4 regions of the Pseudomonas kielensis genome follow, and region 1 is predicted to be linked to each of the others. Evidence: predicted binding sites of a transcription regulator. Region 1 holds the regulator's gene; each other region holds the start of a gene.
The links. Region 1 encodes sigma-54, which starts transcription at its own class of promoters, with help from an activator protein. Its sites were predicted from a motif close to ANTGGCATNNANNTTGCTNT; they were not measured.
Positions count from the first base shown of each region.

Region 1 (5,126 bases):
AGCGGTGATGCCCGCCCGTGCAGCCAATGGCTATGGTCACGTAGGCCCGATTGCTGGCGGCAAAGCGCGGCAGCCATTTGAGCAGGTAGCTGGAGATGTCTTCAAACATTTCTTCGACATCCGGCTGAGCTGCCAGGTATTCGGCAACCGGCTGGTCTAGCCCGGACTGAGCGCGTAGTTCCGGTTTCCAGTAGGGGTTGGGCAGGCAGCGGACGTCGAACACCAAATCGGCATCCACTGGCATGCCACGCTTGAACCCGAACGACTCGACCAGGAATGCCGTGCCCGGCTCGGGTTGATTGAGCAGGCGCAACTTGATGGTGTCACGCAGTTGGTAGAGGTTCAGGTCGGTGGTGTTGAGCTTGAGGTCGGCCAGGTCGGCGATCGGCTCCAGCAGGCGGGTCTCGTCCTGGATGGCTTCGGCCAGCGAACGCTGCGAGCTGCTCAGCGGGTGGCGGCGACGGGTTTCCGAGAAGCGCTTGAGCAGGGTTTCTTCATCGGCATCGAGGAACAGCACATCACATTGGATGTGCCGGTTGCGCACTTCTTCGAGCAATTCAGGGAAACGCGACAAATGGCTCGGCAGGTTGCGCGCATCGATCGATACGGCCACCAGCGGCTGGGCCAACTCGTCGTGAAGCAACGCGCGTTCGGCCAACTCTGGCAGCAACCCGGCGGGCAGGTTGTCGATGCAGTAGTAGCCGTTGTCCTCCAGAACATTGAGGGCTGTGCTTTTACCGGAGCCGGAGCGGCCGCTGACGATGATCAGGCGCATGATTAGTGACCGTTTTGTTCGTCCAGGACGACCTGGTACAGGGCTTCGCTGGTGCTGGCACTGCGCAGGCGGTCGCGCACTTCCTTGCGGTCCAGCATGCTGGCGATCTGGCGCAGAAGTTCCAGGTGGGCATCGGTGGCGGCTTGCGGGACCAGCAGCACGAACAGCAGGTCGACCGGAGCGCCGTCGATGGCGTCGAAATCAATAGGCGCATCCAGGTGCATCAAGGCGCTGATGGGCGCCTCGCAGCCTTTGAGGCGGCAGTGAGGAATGGCGATGCCGTTGCCAAAACCGGTCGAACCGAGTTTTTCACGGGCAATCAGGCTCTCGAAGACATCTTGCATCTCCAGATCCGGGACTTCCCGGGCGATCAGGTTGGCAATTTGTTCGAGGGCGCGTTTTTTACTGCCGCCCGGCACGTTCACCAAAGAACGGCCGGGGGTCAGGATGCTTTCAAGTCGGATCATGGGATGGGGGTGTTAACGACCGGTTGCGCCCTGGAGGAGGCTCTGGGTCTTTTCCTTATGCTTTTTAAGTTGACGGTCCAGCTTGTCGGTCAGCAGGTCAATGGCGGCATACATGTCCGTATGCTCGGCATTGGCGACCACTTCTCCGCCGGGGATATGCAGCGTGGCTTCGATTTTCTGCAACAGCTTCTCGACATTCATCGTGACTTGCACGTTGGTGATCTTGTCGAAATGCCTCTCCAGTCGGTCGAGTTTTTCGCCGATGTAGGTGCGCAGAGGTTCGGTAACTTCCAGTTGGTGTCCACTGATGTTGACTTGCATACAGCTTCTCCTTCGTTGCCAGTGCATAAGGCGGCAGGCCGAGTTGCCTGCCACTAGGGTGTCTGCGAAAGATTTCGAAAACACCCTGGAACGCGGTGGCGTGGCCCGTTACATCAATCGCTTGCGTTCGCTCGAAGGCGCGATCCCGAGGGATTCACGGTACTTGGCGACGGTACGACGGGCTACCTGAATACCTTGTGCCTCCAGTAAACCAGCGATCTTGCTGTCACTCAACGGCTTTTTCTGATTTTCCGCGGCAACCAGTTTTTTGATGATCGCGCGGATCGCCGTGGACGAGCATTCGCCGCCTTCGGAGGTGCTGACGTGGCTTGAGAAAAAGTATTTCAGCTCATAGATACCGCGCGGGGTATGCATGAATTTTTGCGTGGTGACCCGGGAAATCGTCGACTCGTGCATGCCCACCGCTTCGGCGATGTCATGCAGGACCAGCGGCTTCATCGCCTCGTCGCCATATTCGAGAAAGCCGCGCTGGTGCTCGACGATCTGGGTGGCCACTTTCATCAGGGTTTCGTTGCGGCTTTGCAGGCTCTTGATGAACCAGCGTGCCTCTTGCAACTGATTGCGCATGAAGGTGTTGTCGGCGCTGGTGTCGGCGCGACGCACGAAACCGGCGTACTGAGGGTTGACCCGCAAGCGCGGTACCGACTCCTGGTTCAGTTCCACCAGCCAGCGTTCGTTGTCCTTGCGCACGATCACATCGGGCACCACGTATTCGGCTTCGCTGGACTCGATCTGCGAGCCGGGCCGCGGGTTGAGGCTCTGGACCAGTTCGATGACCTGGCGCAGTTCGTCTTCCTTGAGCTTCATGCGCCGCATCAACTGGCTGTAGTCGCGGCTGCCGAGCAGATCGATGTAATCACTGACCAGGCGCTTGGCCTCTGCCAGCCAAGGGGTCTTGGCGGGCAGCTGGCGCAATTGCAGCAACAGGCACTCACCCAGGTTGCGGGCGCCGATGCCGGCGGGCTCGAATTGCTGGATGCGATGCAGGACGGCTTCGATTTCGTCCAGCTCGATGTCCAGTTCCGGGTCGAATGCCTCGAGAATTTCCTCGAGGGTTTCGTCCAGGTAGCCCTGATTGTTGATGCAGTCGATCAGGGTCACGCCGATCAGGCGATCGGTGTCGGACATCGGGGCCAGGTTCAATTGCCAGAGCAGGTGGCTCTGCAGGCTTTCACCGGCGGAGGTGCGGGTGGTGAAATCCCACTCGTCGTCATCGTTGCTGGGCAGGCTGCTGGCGCTGGTCTGGTAGACGTCTTCCCAGGCGGTGTCGACCGGCAGTTCGTTGGGAATGCGTTCGTTCCATTCACCTTCCTCGAGGTTATCCACCGTGGGGGCGGTTTCCTGGTAGGAGGGTTCCTGGACGTCGGTGTTGGGTTTGTGCTCGATGTTGTCCGCCATAGGGTCGGCGTTATCGAAGTCGTCGCCTTCTTCCTGGCGTTCGAGCATTGGATTTGACTCCAAGGCTTCCTGGATTTCCTGTTGCAGGTCCAGGGTCGACAATTGGAGCAGGCGGATGGCCTGTTGCAGCTGCGGTGTCATCGTCAGCTGCTGGCCCATTCTCAAGACTAGCGATGGTTTCATGGCTGGGGCTTAACACCTTATTCGCCGGCGCACGTGCGCCATCCACTACAGGGCGCCGGAGCGCCAAACTTAAGCAAATTATATGCCTGAAACTGAAGTGTTTGCCTAGAGCGTCATGACAATAAAAATATTCAGGCTTTCATTGACAATGCGCTCTACCGGCAGGCCAGACGCCTCGCTGCTTAAAGGCGGAACTCGTGGCCCAGGTACACTTCCTTGACCAGTTCGTTGGCCAGGATGGTTTCAGCGTCACCTTCTGCGATCAGTTGACCATCGTTCACGATGTAGGCGGTTTCGCAGATGTCCAACGTTTCACGCACGTTGTGGTCCGTGATCAGTACGCCAATGCCCTTGGCCTTGAGGTGATGGATGATCTGCTTGATGTCACCGACCGAAATCGGGTCCACGCCGGCGAAAGGTTCGTCGAGCAGGATGAACTTCGGCGCGGTGGCCAGGGCGCGGGCAATTTCCACGCGGCGTCGTTCGCCACCGGAAAGGCTCATGCCCAGGTTGTCGCGGATATGGTTGATGTGGAACTCCTGCAACAGGCTTTCGAGTTCCTTGCGCCGACCGGCCTTGTCGAGTTCCTTGCGGGTTTCGAGAATGGCCATGATGTTGTCGGCAACCGACAGTTTGCGGAAGATCGACGCCTCCTGTGGAAGATAGCCGATACCTGCCCGTGCGCGACCGTGCATGGGCTGGTGGCTGACATCCAGGTCGTCGATCAGTACGCGACCCTGGTCGGCCTGCACCAGGCCGACGATCATGTAGAAGCAGGTGGTCTTGCCGGCACCGTTGGGGCCAAGCAGGCCGACGATCTGGCCGCTGTCGATGGACAGGCTGACGTCACGCACGACCTGACGGCTCTTGTAGCTCTTGGCCAGGTGCTGGGCTTTCAGAGTTGCCATTACTGGGCCTTTTGCTCGTCAGTTTTCTTTTTCGGCTGGATGACCATGTCGATCCGCGGACGTTGCTCAGTGACCTTGCTGCCCGTGGCGCGACCGGCGCTGGCGAGCTTTTTGTTGGTGTCGTAGACGATTTTCTCGCCCTGGGTAATGTTGCCGTCCTTGTCGACGACTTTGGCCCGATCGATCAGCACGACGCGGTCTTGCGAGGCGTGGTACTGGATGGTCACCCCGTAGCCCTGCACGGGTTTGGAGTCGCCCGCCGTTTGCACTTGCTCGAAGTAGGCCAGGTTGCCAACCGAGGTCACGACGTCGATGTCACCCGCTGCGGTGCGGGTGATGGTCACGGTGTTGCCGGTGACCTTCATCGAGCCCTGGGTGATGATCACGTCGCCCTTGTAGGTGGCGATACCGTTCTTGTCGTCCAGTTGGGCGTCGTCGGCCTGGATGCGGATAGGTTGATCTCTATCGGTCGGCAGGGCCCAGGCGCTCACGCTTCCCAGTGCTGCGCCCAAACTGAGCAAAATAGGGAGGGTTTTAACGAGCCTCATACTGTCCTCTTACGTTCGATAGCAGGTGTATCCTGCTTTCTTTCAAATACGCCTTCATTCCGGTACCAGTCGATACACCGCCAGCGCCGTCGATTCTAACGGCTTGCTGGGTCTGCGCATATTGTTGCTTGGGGAATACCGTCATGCGTGTGGTGGTGATGACCATCGGGCGATTCTTGGCATCGGTGCGTGCAATGCGCACCGAGTCGATGAGTTCGACCTCGGTGCCGTCAGGATTGACCTCGCCACGCTCGCTCTGCACATGCCAGGGGAATTCGCTGCCGCGATACATCTGCAGGTCCGGCTTGGTCAGCAAGGTGACTTCGCTGGCCTTGACGTGTTCGACCTTGTCGGACGTCATGTCGTACTGCAACTTGCCATCTGGCTGGAACTGCACGCTGTGGGCGTTGATGGCGTAGTAGTCGATCTCGCTCTCGTTGACCGCGGCTACCGGCTTGTCGAGAAAGCGCTCAGGGCTGATGTTCCAGTAGCCGACAGCCGCTAA
Region 1 is NZ_CP130043.1:1,197,061-1,202,186, reverse strand. It holds gene rapZ (RNase adapter RapZ) at 1-775, opposite strand, end outside; gene ptsN (PTS IIA-like nitrogen regulatory protein PtsN) at 778-1,242, opposite strand; gene hpf (ribosome hibernation-promoting factor, HPF/YfiA family) at 1,255-1,563, opposite strand; gene Q1W70_RS05940 (RNA polymerase factor sigma-54) at 1,672-3,165, opposite strand; gene lptB (LPS export ABC transporter ATP-binding protein) at 3,348-4,073, opposite strand; gene lptA (lipopolysaccharide transport periplasmic protein LptA) at 4,073-4,621, opposite strand; gene lptC (LPS export ABC transporter periplasmic protein LptC) at 4,608-5,126, opposite strand, start outside.

Region 2 (5,126 bases), 1.9 Mb from region 1:
CCGTTACCTGTCGGCGCCGTGGAAAGACGAAGACAAGTCTTGATCTTTATCAACAGGCTGGCGAACAGACGCACCTATGCTCCGAAAAATCCTCAGGAGCAGCGGCATGAGCGTTTACCAGTGGGCGAGGCAAGAGTTGCGCGACAGTCTGGCATCGGCGGAGGCAGCCGGTTTTGAACCGGGGTTGAGCCTGCGCGCCTTGCTCAGCGCGGTGGTCGAGGAGAGCAAGGCGGTGCGCAGTGTCGAGGACCTGGCCGATGAGCTGCAGTTCCTGGCCGAGAACCTCGATGACAGTGCCGACTACAGCTTCATGCGGCCTTAGTGGCGCGGTTCGAAATCTTCACTGAACAGATCGTCTTCGGCGTCCGGGCTGACCGGGATTTTGTGTTCTTCCGAGGCCCAGGCGCCGAGGTCGATGAGTTTGCAGCGGTCCGAGCAAAACGGCCGGAAGGTGCTGCTGGCGCTCCATTCCACGGGGGCGCCGCAGGTTGGGCAGGTGACGACAGGGGGTTGGCTCATGACTGGCCTCCACGCAAAGTTAGGTAAAAGTGATGCAGGCGTTCGACTTCGCTGTGCAGCCAGGCGAGGTCGCGGTCATTGACCACCACATCGTCGGCATGGCGCAGGCGCTCCTGACGGCTGGACTGCGCCTTGAGGATCGCCTGGACCTGCTGTTCGCTGGTCTGGTCGCGCTGCAGGGTGCGTTCGATCTGGAGGTGTTCGGGGGCATCGATCACCAGCACCCGCTGGGTCATGGCGAACTGTCCGGACTCGATCAGCAAGGGTGACACCAGGATCGCGTAGGGGGATTTGGCCCGCGCCAGGTGCGCGGCGATTTCCTCGGCGATCAATGGATGCAGGAGCTTTTCCAGCCAACGGCGCTCCTCGGGGATTTCGAAGATCAGCTTGCGCAGTGCCGCCCGGTCCAGTTGGCCATCTGCCTGCAAAACGCCGTCACCGAAGTGCTCGGCTATCTGCGCCAGCGCCGGGCGACCGGGCTCGACCACCCAGCGCGCGGCATGATCGGCATCCACCGCGTGGATACCGAGGTCGATGAAATGCTGGGCCGCCGCGCTTTTGCCGCTACCGATGCCACCGGTGAGGCCGAGAATCCAGGGTTGTTCCACAGGGGTATTCATTGCAAACCGACAAACTGCCAATAGAAGTCGGTTATTTGACCACCCCAGAGCAAGGCAATCCAGCCGGCAATTGCCAGATAGGGACCGAAGGGGATCGGCGTCGAGGTTTTCGCCCGTTTCCAGCGCAGCCAGAGCAGCCCGCTGACGGCCCCCACCAGCGAGGCCAGCAGGATCGTCAGCGGCAGGATCTGCCAGCCGCCCCAGGCCCCCAGCATCGCCAGGAGCTTGAAGTCGCCATGGCCGATGCCTTCCTTGCCGGTGATCAACCTGAACAGCCAATACACCGTCCACAAGCTCAGGTAGCCGGCCACGGCGCCCCACACGGCGTCCTGCAGTGGCACGAACAGCTCGAACGCGTTGACGATCACCCCCAGCCACAGCAGCGGCATGACCAGTACGTCGGGCAGCAACTGATGGTCTGCGTCGATCAGGCACAGGGCCAACAGGCCCCAGCTCAACACCAGCAGCCCCGCGGTCTGCCAGCCAAAGCCCAGGTGCCAGGCGATGAACCCGCAGAGCAGCGCGCAACTGAGCTCGACCAGCGGGTAACGGGCACTGATGGGGGTTTTGCAACGTGCGCACCGTCCACGCAGCATCAGGTAGCTGAGCAGTGGAATGTTCTCCCAGGCACGCAGAGGATGGCGGCAGTGGGGGCAATGGGAGTGGGGCAGCATCAGGTTGTAGGTGGGGCCGGGGGGCTCGGCGGGTAGTTCGAGGATGTCCCGGGCCTGCTGGCGCCAATCCCGTGCCAGCATCTTCGGCAGGCGCCAGACCAGGACGTTGAGAAAGCTGCCGACCACCAGCCCCAGCCCGAGGGCCAGGACCACGAAGGCCGTCGGGTAGCTGGTGAGAAATTCACTCAAGGGCATGTTCAGATCGCCGTACCAAGTTGGAAAATGGGCAGGTACATGGCAACCACCAGCCCGCCGACGATTACGCCAAGTACCCCCATGATAAGAGGTTCCAGCAGACTGGTCAGGTGATCGACCAGGGACTCGACTTCGCCTTCATAGTAGCCCGCGACGTTGCCGAGCATTTCGTCCAGCGCCCCGGATTCTTCGCCAATCGCGGTCATCTGGATCGCCAGGTTGGGAAATACCCCACTGTTGCGCATCGCCACATGCAACTGCATGCCGGTACACACCTCCTGGCGAATCATCAGCACCGCCTGTTTGAACAGCCGGTTGCCGGTGGCTCCGGCCACCGAATCCAAGGCCTCCAGCAGCGGCACCCCGGCGGCGAAGGTGGTCGCTAATGTCCGGGCATAACGAGCGACCGCCGACTTTCGCAGCAGGGGGCCGACAATTGGCAGATCCAGCCAGCGAGTCTGCAGCCAGTCGCGAAACCTCGAGGAGCGGCGTTGGGCCTGGTGCACGCCCAGCGCAGCAGCGAGCAGCCCACCCAGCAGCAGCCACCCGCTGTGCCGCAGGTATTCGGCGAGCCCGATCACGCTGCGGGTCAGTGCGGGAAGTTCGGCGCCAAAACCGTGGAACATCACTTCGAACTGCGGCACCACCTTGAGTAACAGGATGGCGCTGACGATCACGGCCACCAGGAGCACCGCCAGCGGGTAGGTCATGGCTTTGCGCATCCGCGCCTTGAGCCGTTCACTTTTTTCCCGGTCGCTCGCCACCCGCTCCAGCAAGGTGTCGAGGGCGCCGGCCTGTTCGCCGGCGTCAATCAGGTTGCAGTAGAGCTCGTCGAAGTATTGCGGCTTTTTGCGCAAGGCACTGGTCAGGCTGCTGCCGGCCATCACGTCCTGTTTCAAGCCCTCCAGCAGGCAACGCATACGTGGGTTATCGAAGCCTTCGGCGATGATGTCGAAGGCCTGCAGCAACGGCACCCCGGCCTTGAGCAGGGTCGCCATTTGCCGGGTGAAGTGCGCGATATCCTGGGCCGTGACCCGCTGGCCTGCGCGGAACAGGGGGGCGAACTTTTTCCGTACCTTGCCCGGGATGATGCCGCGTTGGCGCAACCGGGCCTTGATCTGGGCCGGATTCTGCGCGCTCGATTCACCGGACATTTTGCGGCCTGTTCTATCGGTGCCTTGCCAGGCGTACAGGCTGACCTTTGTTGCTTTGAACGGCATGTCTCGATCCTTGATGACCTATCGGCTGCTTGCGCTGCAAGCCTAGCCAAGGGCGGACGTTGTGCGGGCGCGCTGCAGTGACAAATAGTGTCAGTTAGTGCGGTTTTGCAACGCCTTGGATGGGGGGGAACCCGGCTTCGCTGCCCGGTCTGCAAGGGCTGACGGACTTGGCATGGGCTGTGCGTTATCCGCTGCCGAGCATGAGCGTTCGCCTCATGCAAAAAGGGAGTTGCAGCCATGAAGGGACAAAGGGGATTTAGCCTGATCGAACTGCTGATCGTGGTGGCGATCATTGGCATTCTGGTCACGGTGGCATTGCCGCTGTATTCCAAATATCAGGCGCGGGCCAAGGTCACGGCCGGACTGGCCGAGATCTCGGCGCTCAGGGTGTCATTCGAAGACGTCATCAATCAGGGGGCCGATCCGACCCTGGAACGACTCGGCGCCAGCGCGACCACCAGCCATTGCACGATCTCGGCGGCGGGCAAGGGCGCTTCCGGGTTAGGCAGCCTCGGCTGCACCCTGGTCAACGCGCCAGGCCCGGTGCTCAACCGCACCCTCACCCTGTCGCGTTCCGAAGCGGGCAGCTGGAGTTGCGCGACCACGGTAGCCGCGGACTATTCGCCCAAGGGCTGTACCACCAGCGAGGGCTGATTCCGGCAACTTGCATGTCGAGAATCTCCGGGTCATGCAAATTGCATGATTCCGGTTTTTTGGTGTTTTTATAAGTTGTTGATTATTAAGGATTTATTGCGTTTCCAAAAGTTGGCACAGTGTTCGCACTATTACCGGTAACCCTGCTGAGAAGGCAAACAGCAGACTTTCTGGAAAAACAGGAGTTACCCGTATGAAGAAGTTCGCTATCGCTACCGCAACTGCTACCGCTCTGACCCTGACACTGGCCAACGCAGCGTTTGCGCAGACCACCCAAAACACCCAGTCGCCAATGGTGCTGGCTGCCGGTGAAGTGACCGAGGCGAAGGAAGCGACTTCCGACACCTGGATCACCACCAAAGTGAAGGGTGACCTGGTCACTGAGAAAGGCATTCCGGGTACCGATATCAAAGTAGAAACCAACAAAGGTGTGGTATCACTGTCTTCCACCACTGCGGTAACCGAGTCGCAGAAAGAAACCGCGGTGAGAATCGCGAAAAACATCAAGGGCGTTCAGGCGGTATCGGCTGACGGCCTGAAAGCCGAGTAAGGCGCAGGCTTCTCGCCTGGACTGGGAGAAGGAGCGGCAGGTGAGCGCAGTCATGCACCTGCCGCGACTCTAGTGTTCATGCGACCGACCACAGGGATGTGGTCTCCACAGGCCCCGACATTCGTGTCGGGGCCTGTTTTATTGGGCGGCGATAAAGTGGCGCGAGCCTTGGCTACTCGGCGTCCAGGTGCAACGGCGTGATGACCCTGCCATCACTTTCGGCCTGGCCCAGGCTGGCGTCGATGAAGTACACCCGGTCATCGGCCAGTTGGCCCTTGTCCACCAGGTAGTCCTTGATGCTGCTGGCGCGGTCCTGGCCCAGTTGACGCAACAGCACATCGCTGCCCGCCCAGAACTTGATGACCCCTTCACGCATTTTTGCGGCGCGCTCTTCCTTGCCCAGGTCCTTCCATTGCGCCGGCGGTTGGGTTTTCAGGCGAGTGCGGTAGATACCTTCGAGCAACGGGGTTTTTTCCCCTTCCGGGACTTCCAGCAACGAAGCCTGGGCCGGTACCTTGTCGCCGCGACGCTGGAGAATCTTGTAGTAGTTGTACTGGTATTCGCGCTCCAGGCGCTGCTCGGCAATCAACGGGCCGTCGCTGCTTTGCGCGGCGGTGCCTTCGATTTCCAGGCGCAGGGCCGGACGCTCCTTGAGGGCTCCGGCCAGTTTGATCAGTGCGCCTTCGGCGTCCTT
Region 2 is NZ_CP130043.1:3,057,529-3,062,654, forward strand. It holds gene Q1W70_RS14260 (energy-coupling factor ABC transporter permease) at 1-43, shown strand, start outside; gene Q1W70_RS14265 (hypothetical protein) at 107-322, shown strand; gene yacG (DNA gyrase inhibitor YacG) at 319-519, opposite strand; gene coaE (dephospho-CoA kinase) at 516-1,139, opposite strand; gene Q1W70_RS14280 (prepilin peptidase) at 1,136-2,008, opposite strand; gene Q1W70_RS14285 (type II secretion system F family protein) at 2,011-3,228, opposite strand; gene Q1W70_RS14290 (pilin) at 3,466-3,882, shown strand; gene Q1W70_RS14295 (BON domain-containing protein) at 4,076-4,432, shown strand; gene Q1W70_RS14300 (DUF748 domain-containing protein) at 4,605-5,126, opposite strand, start outside.
Region 2: a site for sigma-54 is predicted at 3,395-3,414, ahead of Q1W70_RS14290 (pilin). Genes of this name have one in related genera too.

Region 3 (5,126 bases), 640 kb from region 1:
CGTCTTGGGCGTCAACCAGCAGCAGAACGGAGTCAACCATCGACATTACACGTTCAACTTCGCCGCCGAAGTCGGCGTGGCCCGGGGTGTCCACGATGTTGATGTGGTAGCCGTTCCAGTTGATGGCGGTGTTTTTCGCCAGAATGGTAATACCGCGCTCTTTCTCCTGGTCGTTGGAGTCCATCACGCGCTCGTCGTTGAGCTCGTTGCGCTCCAGGGTGCCGGATTGACGCAAGAGTTTGTCTACCAGGGTGGTCTTACCATGGTCAACGTGAGCAATGATGGCGATGTTGCGTAGATTTTCGATCACTTGTGTATCTCGATCAGAGGATTCGGTGTGCTGACAGGTCGTGGCAGCGATTTACAGTAGAGTCAGGCCTTGCCGTTACAGCTTGACGGCAGAGTCGGGGGGCCGGTGACGCAGGCCACAGGCAAACAGCCCCGGGCTCTTAGCTCGGTCGATAAACGCGCACATTGGCATGCCCCTCACTGAGCAAATGGTGGGCATGCAGGCGACTCATCACGCCTTTGTCGCAATACAGCAGGTACTGGCGAGTAGGGTCCAGTTCCTTGAAACGAGCGTTCAGTGCATAAAACGGCATCGTTTGTACCTCGACGCCAGCCAGGGCGAGCGGGTCGTCTTCAGCGGCATCCGGGTGACGGATGTCGATGACGATCTGACCTGCCAGCGCTTCGCTGACTTCTTCAATTTGCACGTCCTGGCCCAACTCGTCGATGACCCGATCGATCGGCACCAGTTTGGCGTTCTCGAGCGCACGCTCAAGGACGGCCATGTCGAATTCTTTCTCTTCATGCTCCACGCGCGGACGCTTGGCGTGGGTCTTGGGGTTCACCGAGATGACCCCACAGTACTCCGGCATGTGCTTGGCGAAGTCGGCGGTGCCGATTTCGTTGGCCAGGTCGATGATGTCCTGCTTGTGACTGGCAATCAGCGGGCGCAACACCAGCTTCTCGGTCACGCAGTCGATCACCGACAGGTTCGGCAGCGTCTGGCTGGAAACCTGGGAGATCGCCTCACCCGTCACCAGCGCCTCGATCTCCAGTCGATCGGCGATTCTCGACGCAGCGCGCAACATCATACGCTTCAATACGACGCCCATATGACTGTTATCGACTTTGCCGAGAATTTCTCCCAGCACTTCCTCGAACGGCACACTGACAAATAGCACGCGTTGCGAGCTGCCGTACTTCTTCCAGATGAAGTGCGCCACTTCCATCACGCCCAATTCGTGGGCACGCCCGCCGAGATTGAAGAAGCAGAAGTGCGCCATCAGCCCGCGGCGCATGATCTGGTAGGCCGCCACCGTGGAATCGAAACCGCCGGACATCAGTACCAGGGTCTGTTCCAGGGCGCCCAGCGGGTAACCGCCGATGCTGTTGTGCTGGTTGTGGATCACAAACAACCGTTTGTCGCGAATTTCGATGCGGACTTCGATTTGCGGGTCTTTCAGGGAAATTCCGGCGGCGCCGCACTGGCGACGCAGTTGGCTGCCGACGTATTTCTCGACATCCATGGAGCTGAATTCGTGCTTGCCGGCCCGCTTGCAGCGCACCGAAAAAATCTTCCCGGCCAGCGCCTCGCCAAAGTGCAGCTTGCACTTGGCGACCACGTCGTCGAAGTCACCCAACGGGTACTCGTCGACCTGCAGGAAATGCGCGATGCCCGGCATGCAGCTCAGGCGCTCGGTCATGTCCTTCAAGGCTTTGGGGTCAGTCAGCTGCGTTTCCAGCTCGAGATTGTCCCACACGCCGTTCACCACCACAGCCGGGTCCAGATCGCGGAGCACGGCACGGATGTTCTTGGCCAACTGACGGATGAAACGCATCCGTACCGGGCGGCTTTTGATGGTGATCTCGGGGAAGACTTTTACGATTAGTTTCATGAAAACAGCGCGCGCTGGGCCAGCCGAAAAAGGGGGGCGCGGATTATAGCGGAAATTGCTCAAGGTTTAACCAGTTAATGTGCAGAAGGTTTTCAATGCACCAAAACGGGTCATTTGTGCATTTGAGCGCTACATTAGGGGGCGCGATTTTGCCCTTTTCAGCGCTTTGCACCTTTATAAGCGTGATATTGGGGCGAAAAACCCAACTCGGGGCACTGGCATGCAATTTGCTCCCTTGTGAGGCAGGTTGCCTTGGCAGAGTATTCGCGCCGGCATCACCCACATTCTAAGGGCATCCACTACCCAAGCCCGAAGCCACCCGGAGGACACTATGTCGAAGTCGGTTCAACTCATCAAAGATCATGACGTCAAATGGATTGATCTGCGCTTCACAGATACCAAGGGCACTCAGCACCACGTGACCATGCCGGCTCGCGACGCGCTGGATGAAGCTTTCTTCGAAGAAGGCAAAATGTTCGACGGTTCCTCCATCGCTGGCTGGAAAGGCATCGAAGCTTCCGACATGATCCTGATGCCGGACGACAGCACTGCTGTCCTCGATCCGTTCACCGAAGACCCAACCCTGATCATCGTCTGCAACGTGATCGACCCTTCGACCATGCAAGGCTACGACCGCGACCCACGTGCGATCGCCAAGCGTGCCGAGGACTACCTGAAGTCCACCGCTATCGGTGACACCGTATTCGTCGGTCCAGAGCCTGAGTTCTTCATCTTCGACCAGGTCAAGTTCAAGTCCGATATCTCCGGTTCGATGTTCAAGATCTACTCCGAACAAGGTTCGTGGATGTCCGACCAGGACGTGGAAGGCGGCAACCATGGCCACCGTCCAGGGATCAAAGGCGGCTACTTCCCGGTTCCACCGTTCGACCACGACCACGAAATCCGTACCTCCATGTGCAACGCCATGGAAGAGATGGGCCTGACCATCGAAGTTCACCACCACGAAGTGGCGACTGCCGGCCAGAACGAAATCGGTGTGAAGTTCAACACCCTGGTTGCCAAGGCTGACGAAGTTCAGACCCTCAAGTACTGCGTACACAACGTGGCCGTGGCTTTCGGCCGCACCGCTACCTTCATGCCTAAGCCTCTGTACGGCGACAACGGTTCGGGTATGCACGTTCACCTGTCCATCGCCAAAGATGGCAAGAACACCTTCGCTGGCGAAGGTTATGCCGGCCTGTCCGACACTGCCCTGTACTTCATCGGCGGTATCATCAAGCACGGTAAGGCCCTGAACGGCTTCACCAACCCGGCGACCAACTCCTACAAGCGTCTGGTACCAGGTTTCGAAGCACCAGTGATGCTGGCCTACTCGGCTCGCAACCGCTCCGCCTCGATCCGTATTCCTTACGTGTCCAGCCCGCGCGCTCGCCGTATCGAAGCCCGTTTCCCGGATCCGGCTGCCAACCCATACCTGTGCTTCGCCGCACTGCTGATGGCTGGCCTGGACGGCATCCAGAACAAGATCCACCCTGGCGATGCCGCTGACAAAAACCTGTACGACCTGCCGCCTGAAGAGGCGAAAGAGATCCCACAAGTTTGCGGCAGCCTGAAAGAAGCCCTGGAAGAGCTGGACAAAGGTCGTGCGTTCCTGACCAAAGGCGGCGTTTTCAGCGACGACTTCATCGACGCTTACATCGCTCTGAAAAGCGAAGAAGAAATCAAGGTTCGTACCTTCGTACACCCACTGGAATACGAGCTGTACTACAGACTGCTAATCCGGTAGCGCTTGCGCAAGCAGCGTGATTCGAAAGAGGCCTCCTTCGGGAGGCCTTTTTTTATGGAAAATTCCGACACCACAAAACATCGACTGCTCGCTGATTCAGCGTCGCGACTGACATCCAGTCCAGGCCCTGGCATCTAGCCTTTCACAAGGCCGCACCGCAACACCCCTGCTGGCCTGGCTCATCGCCCTTGCCCTTACATCAAAAAGGAACCTGCCATGCGCTCATTGAGGTGGTGCCTGCTCATATGGCTCGCCCTGTCTGCCGCCGCGCTGAGCGCACCGCGCCCCACCTACCGCGTACTGAGCCTCAGCGAGTTGACCGACGGCCAGGCCCTGCGCGCCAATAACGGCTCATTCAGCGTCGGCGTACAGATTCAGCCACCTCTGCAGGCCACTCATCGCTTGCGCCTGCTGCTCGATGGCCAACCCTACGGCCCAGCGAGCAACACCACGCAACTGCACCTGCTAAACGTCGATCGCGGCGAGCATAGCCTCGCCGTGCAGGTGCTGGTTAGAGACGAGGTGATCCAACAGAGCCCGACCCTCAGGTTCAATGTGCTGCGAGTCCGCAAGCGCTAGGGCAGGCAAACTCATTTTGCAGTGTTTGAGGCGCTGTTCAGGTTTGCGCACTATATTGGTGCGATTGGTTGCACTCTTGTCATACAGCGACACATTTTGGTTCGAAAATACCCGTAGAAGCTGGCAAAACGCCACGCAACCGAACTTAAAACGCCCGTTCCAGGGGTTTATTGCTTCTTTTCGGAGCCTTGGTTTGGTTTTTGCATTTTCCTCGCAACAGCGCCTCCTTCTCGCGCGCGCCTGCTCCAAAAGAGGTCCTAATGACCATCAGCGACGCACTGCACCGCTTGCTACTCGACAACCTGACCACGGCCACCATTCTGCTCAATGCCGAACTGCGCCTTGAGTACATGAACCCGGCAGCCGAAATGCTCCTGGCCATCAGCGGCCAGCGCAGCCATGGGCAATTCATCAGCGAGCTGTTCACCGAGTCGACCGAAGCCCTGAACTCCTTGCGTCAGGCGGTCGAACAGGCCCACCCCTTTACCAAGCGCGAGGCGATGCTCACCGCCCTGACCGGCCAGACCCTGACCGTCGACTACGCGGTGACGCCGATCCTGAGCAACGGCGCCACCCTGCTGCTGCTTGAGGTGCACCCGCGCGACCGCCTGCTGCGCATTACCAAGGAAGAAGCGCAGTTGTCCAAGCAGGAAACCAGCAAGATGCTGGTGCGCGGCCTGGCCCACGAGATCAAGAATCCCCTGGGCGGGATTCGCGGCGCGGCCCAGTTGCTGGCCCGCGAGCTGCCGGAAGAAAGCCTCAAGGACTACACCAATGTGATCATCGAGGAAGCGGACCGTCTGCGTAACCTGGTAGATCGCATGCTCGGCTCGAACAAACTGCCATCGCTGGCCATGTGCAACATCCACGAAGTGCTGGAGCGCGTGTGCAGCCTG
Region 3 is NZ_CP130043.1:1,836,077-1,841,202, forward strand. It holds gene typA (translational GTPase TypA) at 1-310, opposite strand, end outside; gene thiI (tRNA uracil 4-sulfurtransferase ThiI) at 450-1,904, opposite strand; gene glnA (type I glutamate--ammonia ligase) at 2,236-3,651, shown strand; gene Q1W70_RS08620 (hypothetical protein) at 3,868-4,230, shown strand; gene glnL (nitrogen regulation protein NR(II)) at 4,491-5,126, shown strand, end outside.
Region 3: a site for sigma-54 is predicted at 2,119-2,138, ahead of glnA (type I glutamate--ammonia ligase). Genes of this name have one in related genera too.

Region 4 (5,126 bases), 1.2 Mb from region 1:
GTGCCGCGCAAGAACTGTCGATTACCCAGAGCGCCGTCAGCCGGCATATCCGGACACTGGAAGAGCACTTTGCCTGCCGACTGTTTCAGCGCAGTGGTCGCAACCTGCAATTGACCGAGGCCGCTCGCCTGTTGCTGCCCGGTGTGCGTGAAGGTTTTGGTGCCCTGGAGCGCGCCTGCAGCACCTTGCGCAGCGAAGATGACATCTTGCGCATGAAAGCCCCTTCAACCCTGACCATGCGCTGGTTGCTGGCGCGGCTCAGCCGCTTTCGGCATCTGCAGCCGGGCAATGAAGTGCAACTGACCAGCGCCTGGATGGACGTCGACTCGGTGGATTTCAATCATGAACCCTTCGACTGCGCGGTATTGCTGAGCAACGGGCATTTTCCACCGGACTGGGAAGCCAGTTACCTGTTCGCGGAGACTGTTGATCCCGGTCGGTGCGCCGAACCTGCTCAACGATCAGCCCTGGGATGTCGAGCGGCTGGCCCTTACCGAACTGCTGCACCCCACCCCTGATCGTCGCGACTGGCGCAGTTGGCTGGAGCGCATGGGGCTCTCCGAGCAGGTGTCGCTCAAGGGCGGGCAAGTGTTCGATACCCTGGAGCTGGGGATGATCGCCGCGGCGCGTGGCTATGGGGTGTCCATGGGTGACCTGTTGATGGTGGCCGAGGATGTGGCGCAGGGGCGCCTGAGCCTGCCCTGGCCGACCGCCGTTGCCAGTGGCCTGAATTACTACCTGGTGTGGCCGAAAACCCGCCCAGGTGGTGAACGTTTGCGCCGGCTCAGCGACTTCCTGCAAGGCGAAGCGCAGGCCATGGAGTTGCCGGACGTCGAGCGTCTGGAATGAGTCGGCGGCAAACTCACTGATTGGTCGGCCGATAGTGCAGCGCTTCGGCCAGGTGCTCGCGGCTGATGCCCTGAACGTGCTCGAGATCGGCCAGGGTGCGGGCGACCTTGAGCAGTCGGTGGGCGGCCCTGAGCGACAGGGTCAGGCGTTCGCAGGCGCTCTCCAGCCAGTGTTCGTCTGCTGTGGATAACTGGCAATGCTGGCGCAGGCCAGGCAGGTCGAGGAAGGCGTTGGGGCAGCCCTGGCGCTGCTGCTGAACCTCGCGAGCCCTGGCCACGCGCTCGGCGGCACAGGCGGAGTTGTCACCCGGCTGGGTGGCGGGATTGAGTGCAGTGGCTTCGCGGGCGACGGTCAGGTGCAGGTCGATGCGGTCGAGCAGCGGGCCGGAGAGCTTGTGCCGATAACGCTGGACCATCTCCGGGGTGCAGGAGCAGCGGCCGCTGGGTTCGCCCAGATAGCCACAGGGGCATGGGTTCATGGCCGCCACCAACTGGAAACGGGCCGGGAAACGCACGCGGTCCCGGGCCCGGGCAATCACGATATGACCGGACTCCAGCGGCTCTCGTAATACCTCCAGCACCTTGCGATCGAACTCCGGCAACTCGTCAAGAAACAGCACGCCGTGATGGGCCAGGGTGATTTCCCCGGGCTGGGGTTTTGAACTGCCACCCACCAGCGCCGGGCCGGACGCTGAGTGATGGGGTTGGCGGAAAGGACGTTGCGGCCAATGACTCAACGGCACACCACTGGCAACCGACTGGATCGCCGCCACTTCCAGCGCCTCGCTTTCCGTCAGCGGCGGCAGCAACCCGGGCAAGCGACTGGCCAGCAGGGTTTTCCCGGTGCCGGGTGGTCCGCTGAACAGCAGGTTATGGGCGCCCGCTGCGGCAATCAGCAGGGCCCGCTTGGCGGCGGCCTGGCCCTGTACTTCGCTCAAGTCGGGGTAGGGCTTGATGGCGTGGAGCAAGCCATTGGAGCGATAAGGTTCGATGGGGGTATGGCCATTGAAGTGAGCGACTACCTCCAGCAAGTGATGCACCGCGATCACCTTGAGTCCGGAGGCCAGGCAGGCTTCCTCGGCATTCGCCCAGGGCACCACCAGCACCCGGCCGGCCTGGCGCGCCGCCAGGGCGGCCGGCAGCACTCCGCGTACGGCCCGCACCTCACCGGACAGCGCCAGTTCGCCCAGGCACTCCACGTCGTCCAGGGTCAGGGTGGGCACCTGTACGCTGGCCGAAAGTATCCCCAGGGCAATCGCCAGGTCGAAGCGCCCGCCGTCCTTGGGCAAGTCGGCGGGGGCGAGATTCAAGGTGATGCGCCGTGCCGGAAACTGCAGGCCCGAATTGATGATCGCGCTGCGCACCCGATCCTTGCTCTCTTTGACCGCCGCTTCGGGCAAGCCGACCATCGTCAGTGATGGCAAGCCATTGGCCAGGTGGACTTCAACGGTGACAGCCGGCGCCTCCACGCCAATCTGGGCGCGGCTGTGGACGATGGACAGGGACATGAGCATTCCTTGAACGAAAAAGAACCGCTTCCTGCGGTTGTTCAAGTGTAGTTGCGAGGGGGTGTTTTAGCGCAGCGCGCGGGGTGGCAAAGATTCGCAGGATGTTGCCGGCGGCCTGTGCGGGGTTTTGCGTAGGCGCTAGCTTGCTCGCGAAGCACTCAAGGACGACGCGTTGAGTCAGGCTTGACGCAGTATCGTTGACGTCCATCGCGAGCAGGGTCGCTCCCACCATGGGGCAGGGGATTACTCGGCAGGCGGATTGAGCCTGGCTTCCAGCTCCGCGACTTTCGCTTCAAGGCTTTCCAGGCGTGCCCGGGTGCGTGCCAGGACGACCATCTGGCTGTCGAATTCTTCCCGGCTGACCAGGTCCAGCTTGCTGAAGCCGCTTTGCAGCAGGGCCTTGAACTGGCTTTCGATTTCGCTTTTGGGCAGCGGGGTGTCGCCGCTGAACAGGCGGGAGGCGTGGCCGCTCAGGGCGTCGAGGAGGTCTTTGGGCGCGAGCATGTGAGGGAGTCCTTAAACTGATGGCGGGCAGTGTATCACGCAGCGTTCAGGCTCATTTGTGCTGCTACGGCGCACGCTTTTCGCGCATTCGCTGGTTGGTCGGCGCACCGTTATTGTGCGTATCTGTGCGCGCACTTTCGTGCAATCGCTTGGTTTCAATGGCAAGGGATTGAAATCAGTGGTTTTTCTGGAGATGGCAAGCTTTCTGCTAAGACCTCTGTGACCCATGCACTGATGCAGTCGCTGTGACGAATGCAGTGCGGCAGGCGAAGCGGGGAGTTTCGTCGGCAGCGGTTAACTGGCGTCAGTCGGGCAGGTACGGCCGACGATGCGTTACAAAGCCAGGCACTGCGCTTAGACTTGAGTCGGGTTTGTTTTCCTGGGGCAAGTCCACCAATTCGGGAGAGAGTTTTCATGAAGCTAGTCACTGCCATCATCAAGCCGTTCAAACTGGATGACGTCCGCGAGGCATTGTCCGAGATCGGCGTGCAGGGCATTACCGTCACTGAGGTCAAAGGCTTCGGTCGGCAGAAGGGTCACACCGAGCTGTATCGCGGCGCGGAGTACGTGGTCGATTTCCTGCCCAAGGTGAAGATCGATGTCGCCATTGACGACAAGGATCTGGACCGGGTTATCGAGGCGATAACCAAGGCGGCCAACACCGGCAAGATTGGTGACGGCAAGATCTTCGTGGTCAATCTGGAACAGGCTATTCGCATCCGTACCGGCGAAACCGATACCGACGCAATCTAAGCCGCCACAACCCCAACGCCCCAGGAGAAAACAATATGACTCTGCGTAAATTCGCAGGGCTAGGAGCCCTGTTGTCCCTCGTAATGCCCAGCCTGGCCATGGCGGCAGACGAAGTGGCGGCTCCAGTCCTCAACTCTGGCGATACCGCCTGGATGCTGACCGCGACAGCCTTGGTGCTGTTCATGACCATTCCCGGCCTTGCGCTGTTCTACGGCGGCATGGTGCGCTCCAAAAACATTCTTTCCGTGATGATGCAGTGCTTCGCCATTACCGGTCTGATCAGCGTCCTGTGGGTCATTTATGGCTACAGCATTGCGTTCGATACCACGGGCATGGAGCAGGGCGTCGTCAACTTCAACTCGTTCTTCGGCGGCATGGGCAAGGCGTTCCTGGCCGGTGTCACCCCGGCGAGCGTGACAGGGCCGGCGGCACTGTTCCCTGAAGCGGTGTTCATCACCTTCCAGATGACCTTCGCGATCATCACCCCGGCGCTGATCGTCGGTGCCTTCGCCGAGCGGATGAAGTTCTCCGCAATGCTGATCTTCATGGGTGTGTGGTTCACCCTGGTGTATGCACCGATCGCGCACATGGTCTGGGCCGGCAACGGCGGCCTGATGTGGGACTGGGGCGTCCTGGACTTCGCAGGCGGCACCGTGGTGCACATCAACGCCGGTATCGCCGGTCTGGTGGCCTGCCTGGTGCTGGGCAAGCGCAAGGGTTTCCCAACCACCCCAATGGCGCCGCACAACCTGGGCTACACCTTGATGGGCGCGGCCATGCTGTGGGTTGGCTGGTTCGGTTTCAACGCCGGTTCCGCCGCGGCGGCCAACGGTACTGCCGGTATGGCAATGCTGGTAACCCAGATCGCAACCGCTGCCGCTGCCCTGGGCTGGATGCTGGCCGAGTGGCTGACCCACGGCAAACCTAGTGCCCTGGGCATCGCCTCGGGTGTGGTTGCCGGCCTGGTGGCCATTACTCCAGCCGCGGGTACCGTGGGCCCGATGGGCGCCCTGGTGATCGGCCTGTCGGCCGGCGTGGTGTGCTTTTTCTGCGCCACGACCCTGAAACGCAAAATGGGCTACGACGATTCCCTCGACGCCTTCGGCGTGCACGGCATTGGCGGTATCCTCGGCGCCATCCTCACCGGCGTGTTTGCTGCTCCGTCGCTGGGTGGCTTCGGCACCGTGACCGACATCGCCGCACAAGTCTGGATTCAGTGCAAAGGCGTGGGTTTCACGGTGATCTACACCGCGATCGTCACCTACATCATCCTCAAGGTACTTGATGCCGTGATGGGGCTGCGCGTGACCGAAGAGGAAGAGGCCGTCGGCCTGGACCTGGCACAACACAACGAGCGCGGCTACAACCTGTAAGCAGGCGCCGAAAAAAACTTGCCCGGCTTGCCGGGCATTTTTTTATCCTGGATTTGTCACTCAGGCCCAGGCTGAAAGGATTTTTCAGACAGCTTTGACGAGGTTTGCCGCAGCGGTTTTTCCAGGGGCGATGGCTTACA
Region 4 is NZ_CP130043.1:2,400,278-2,405,403, forward strand. It holds partial or broken gene Q1W70_RS11065 (LysR substrate-binding domain-containing protein) at 1-849, shown strand, start outside; gene Q1W70_RS11070 (YifB family Mg chelatase-like AAA ATPase) at 863-2,356, opposite strand; gene Q1W70_RS11075 (accessory factor UbiK family protein) at 2,600-2,860, opposite strand; gene glnK (P-II family nitrogen regulator) at 3,275-3,613, shown strand; gene Q1W70_RS11085 (ammonium transporter) at 3,649-4,986, shown strand.
Region 4: a site for sigma-54 is predicted at 3,053-3,072, ahead of glnK (P-II family nitrogen regulator). Genes of this name have one in related genera too.